DNA from 2 places in the Limosilactobacillus oris genome. Region 1 is predicted to be linked to the other one. Evidence: riboswitches for the same ligand, from Rfam matches in the RefSeq annotation. Region 1 holds a riboswitch; the other holds the start of a gene.
The links. A riboswitch is a leader RNA that binds a small molecule or an ion and turns the genes downstream of it on or off. The one in region 1 is predicted to bind lysine.

Region 1 (2,205 bases):
GACCTGTTCGGGGGTAACAAAGCGGGCTTCGTAGCCCAACTGCTGGAGAATAATCGTCATCAATTGGGCGTTGAGCCGCTCGCCATGGGCCTTGAACGCGGCGAGAAGGTAGTTGTTATTGGGAAAGTGCCAGTTCGGCAACTTGTTAAGCCGTTCGGCTAGTGGGGCCAGCTTGGCCTGAGGAACGTTAAAATAGTCAGCAATCGCGGTATAACGGTCAATGATTTGGGTAACCGTTTCCTGGAACGGCTGTCCAGCGATTACTTGCTGGGCATATTTGATCAGGAGATCGGTGACCTTGGTATCATTTGCTGTCCGCTTACCAGGCGCAGAAGTGACAACGACCCGTCGCTGGGGGTCAGCAGTGATAATCTTAATCGCCTGGGCAAAGTGCTCACCATCTGCAAGTGAGCTGCCACCGAATTTAACGACTTTCATTTTTTAAGCACTCCTTTGGGAAAATGCCATTTGAACTCATTTTCCGTAAATAAATTTAACCGAATTCTAACATGTTTAAGAAAACTTGCAAGCACTGAATCTGAAAATCAAGTCTGTAATGGTGCACTTAACCAAAGCTAATTCTAGGGTTGCTTCATGCCAAATTAATTTTGCTATTGACTTTCTAATTATTTTTTTATAAACTAATTACAAATCGAAGAGGCGCAGCCAACACCAGTAAGTTGGGGGAGTTCCTGCCGGACGTTGATCCCCTCTGAACAGGGCGGCTGCCGAAGCACTTAACCGGGCGGCGGTTAGGCAGCTGGGGCGTGGTTGAATAAATCACGGACTGTCGCAGGACGGATAAGAGCCTGCGTTGCGCTATCGACAGATAAAATGGGTATTAGCTCCACTATTTGTTTTTGCGCAAATAGTGGATTTTTTTATCCCGTCGGTTTCCCCGTCAGCAGAATTGGAGGAATCAAGAATGAACGAACAGCTTTCAGCAAGCCAGCTTAACGCAGCCGGTCACCTAATGATTGGTGGCTGTGATAGCCTTGACCTGGCCCAGCAGTACGGAACGCCCCTGGTGGTTTATGATGTTAGTCAAATCCGGCACCAGATTCGCGCCTTTAAGCGGGTTTTCGAAGCTAACCAGGTTGAATACGAGGTTAGCTATGCTAGCAAGGCCTTTGCGGCGATTGCGATGTATCAAGTTGCCGACCAGGAGGGAGCCCATGTCGACGTAGTTTCCGGTGGCGAAATGTATACGGCATTGAAGGCCGGTTTCCCACTCTCCCATGCCAGTTTTCATGGCAACAATAAGTCATATGATGAGCTGGTAATGGCGGTTAAGAACAACATTGGCGTAATCGTGGTTGATAATTTTTACGAAATTAAGCTGCTAAACCAGGTGCTAACCGAACTGGACGCCCGGGTCAAAGTGATGTTGCGTATCACCCCGGGAATTTCCGCCCACACCAATAAGTACATCCAGACCGGCCAAGTCGACAGTAAGTTTGGCTTTGACTTAGAATCAGGACAGGCGGACAGGGCATTGGAGGCGGTCTTAGCGTCACCACGGATGACGATGATCGGCCTGCACGCTCACATCGGTTCACAAATTTTTGAACTGGCAGGGTTTGAAGGGGTTGCCAACAAGCTGGTGGAAGTAGCTAACCACTGGCAGCAGCGGTATGACTACCAAGCCCAGGTCATCAACGTTGGCGGGGGCTTTGGCATTCGTTATACAAAGGATGACCAACCGCTGCGGCCTGAGGAATTTGTCGATGCCATCATCAAGGCCATCAAGGCTGCGGTTGCGCCGACAGCTCTGGAAATGCCGGCAATCTGGATCGAACCGGGGCGGTCAATCGTTGGGCCGGCTGGCTATAACCTCTACACGGTTGGTTCCCGGAAAGACTTACCGGGTTACCGCCCGTTCGTCACCATTAACGGGGGAATGGGTGATAATATTCGTCCCGCCCTCTACCAAGCAGAGTACGAAACGGTGCTGGCAAGAGACCCCCAAGCACCATTGGCGGAACACGTCCGCCTGGCTGGGAAGTACTGTGAAAGTGGTGATATTTTAAGCCAGGACCAGGCCCTGCCGAAGACGAAACCGGGGGATGTTCTTGTAATGTTGGATACCGGGGCCTATGGATATGCAATGGCATCCAACTATAACCGAAATCCCCGGCCCGCAGTGGTCTTTGCGGAGAATGGCCACTCTCAGCTGGTGATTGAACGGGAAAGCTATGAAGACTT
Region 2 (2,205 bases), 890 kb from region 1:
TTGCTCAAATCCACCTGTTTGAGCGGAATCATGTGTGTCCGGTACCGAATCTTGTAATAGAAGAACAATACTAAGAAGAGCGGCACACTCATGTAAGTGATCAGAATATTCGACCAGTCCATCTTGGCAAACGCCTCCACGTTCTGTCCACAGATAACTATAATACAAAGGACAAAGGCAAAGATAGGCCCAAACGGGAACAGGGTCGCGTGGTACTTCAGTTCGTTCACGGAGTGGCCCTGAGCAACGAACGCCTTCCGGAAGCGGAAGTGGGAAACGGCAATTCCCAGCCAGGCAATGAAGCCGCATAGCCCGGAAGCGTCAGTCAGGTACATGTAAGCCTGAGGAACCACAAACTGGGTTGCGAACGCCAAAGTTGAGATAATCATCGTAAAAATCAATGCGTAAATTGGGATCCCCCGCCGGTTAACATAGCAGAGAAAGCGCCATGCATAACCCTCCCGCGCCTGGGAGTACAGCATCCGGGTAGAAGCGTATAGACCGGAGTTGGCCGCGGAAATCACCGCCGTCAAAATAACGGCATTCATGATACTGGCGGCCACCGCCAAGCCAGCCCGCTTAAAGATAATCGTAAACGGACTCATCGTAATGTTTTGCACATCCGCGTTCATCAAGTTTTTGTTGGTGTACGGCAGGATGCAGGCAATTACAAAGATTGCAAAAATATAGAACAGCAAAATCCGCCAGAAAGTAGAATGAATTGCCTTTGAAATTGACTTTTCCGGGGTAGCGGCTTCCCCAGCGGTGATTCCAACCAGTTCTGTTCCCTGGAAGGAGAAACCGGCAACCAGGAAGACACTAATGACGGCGGGCGCACCACCGACAAACGGCGCTTGCTTGTAGTGGAAGTTACTAAAGCCCACCGGCTTGCCGCCCATGATTCCGAGGATGATTGCCACCCCGACGACCAGGAAGACGATGACGGTAACTACCTTTACGAGGGCCAGCCAGTACTCCGTTTCACCATAGGAGCGAACAGAGAGGTAGTTGATTAGGAAAATCAGGACTAGGACCACCGTGCTGAAAACCCAGCTCGGTACATGGGGCAGCCAAAAGTTCATCACGATGCCGGCACTGGTGACGTCGACCGGGATCGTAATCGCCCAGTTGAACCAATAGTTCCAACCCATCGCAAATCCTAGGGCCGGGTCAACGAACTTCGTCGAGTAGGCCGAAAACGAACCGGTCAGTGGCATGTAGGTCGCCATTTCCCCCAAACTAGTCATCAGGAAGAAGACCATGATCCCCATGATAACGTAAGCGGTCAGGGCTCCTCCAGGTCCGGCGGTGGAAATCGCGGACCCTGACGTGATAAAGAGCCCGGTCCCGATGGTTCCCCCGAGGGCAATCATCGTCAGGTGCCGGGTTTCAAGAGTCCGTTTGATATGCCCTTCCTGTTGCCCTTGTGTACTTTCTGCCATATAACAATCCTCCAAATATTTTTTTGAAGAGGAAAATAAAAAGTCTCCCAACGGTGACCCCGTCAGAAGACTCCATTAACTTCTTAAATTAACGAATCAATCTTTAGGAAGCGCTCCGCAGTTGTGCGACAGTCCATGACCTCTTAGATCATGGCCCAACGGCTGGCAGGAATAAGACTACCGCCGTTTCGGCACCTTCCCCTTTCACAACTGGTCCAGCGCTTATTCGCCTCACAGCCGTTACTGATGAAAAGTGCAACCTCTTCATTTCATCAATATTATACACTCTTCACTCGTGACTGCAAGGAACTTTTTTCCACAGGACCTGGTCAGCCTCCTGCTTTACTAGCTGAAAGCCAGCCCGGCGCAGGACCCGCTGCGAAGCTAAATTATCCTTATCTGTCAAGGCAACGGTCAATTGCGTTGACTGAGCAGTTAGCCCCCTGACGGCCTCTGTCATAATCCCCCGACCACGGCAGGCTGGCGCGAGGAAGTAGCCAAGTTCAACCGCCCCCTCCCCGGCCAACTCACTCAGCTGGGTAAAGAGCAGGCCGGCTATTTTCCCTGGACAGCGTTGCTCGTAGATGGCGTAAAAATGCCCAGTCTGCAGGAGGAAGTCAACTTCAAAGCTGCTCGGCTGGGGGCCAGAAAAAAGAAGGTGCGCCCCCTGTTGAATCGTTGGATTGGCTAATAACTTTGCTAGTTGGCCGTCACCATCGTGGTTAATCCTTTTAATCATTAAACGTTCTGTTGTAATCATAAT

Region 2: it holds a riboswitch for lysine, as region 1 does, so the genes downstream of both, N4599_RS04945 (amino acid permease) here and lysA (diaminopimelate decarboxylase) in region 1, are expected to answer to the same signal.

Annotation. Positions count from the first base shown of each region.
Region 1 is NZ_CP104398.1:60,287-62,491, forward strand. It holds gene N4599_RS00380 (aspartate kinase) at 1-438, opposite strand, end outside; lysine riboswitch at 648-831, shown strand; gene lysA (diaminopimelate decarboxylase) at 926-2,205, shown strand, end outside.
Region 2 is NZ_CP104398.1:951,836-954,040, forward strand. It holds gene N4599_RS04945 (amino acid permease) at 1-1,442, opposite strand, end outside; lysine riboswitch at 1,543-1,715, opposite strand; gene N4599_RS04950 (GNAT family N-acetyltransferase) at 1,732-2,181, opposite strand.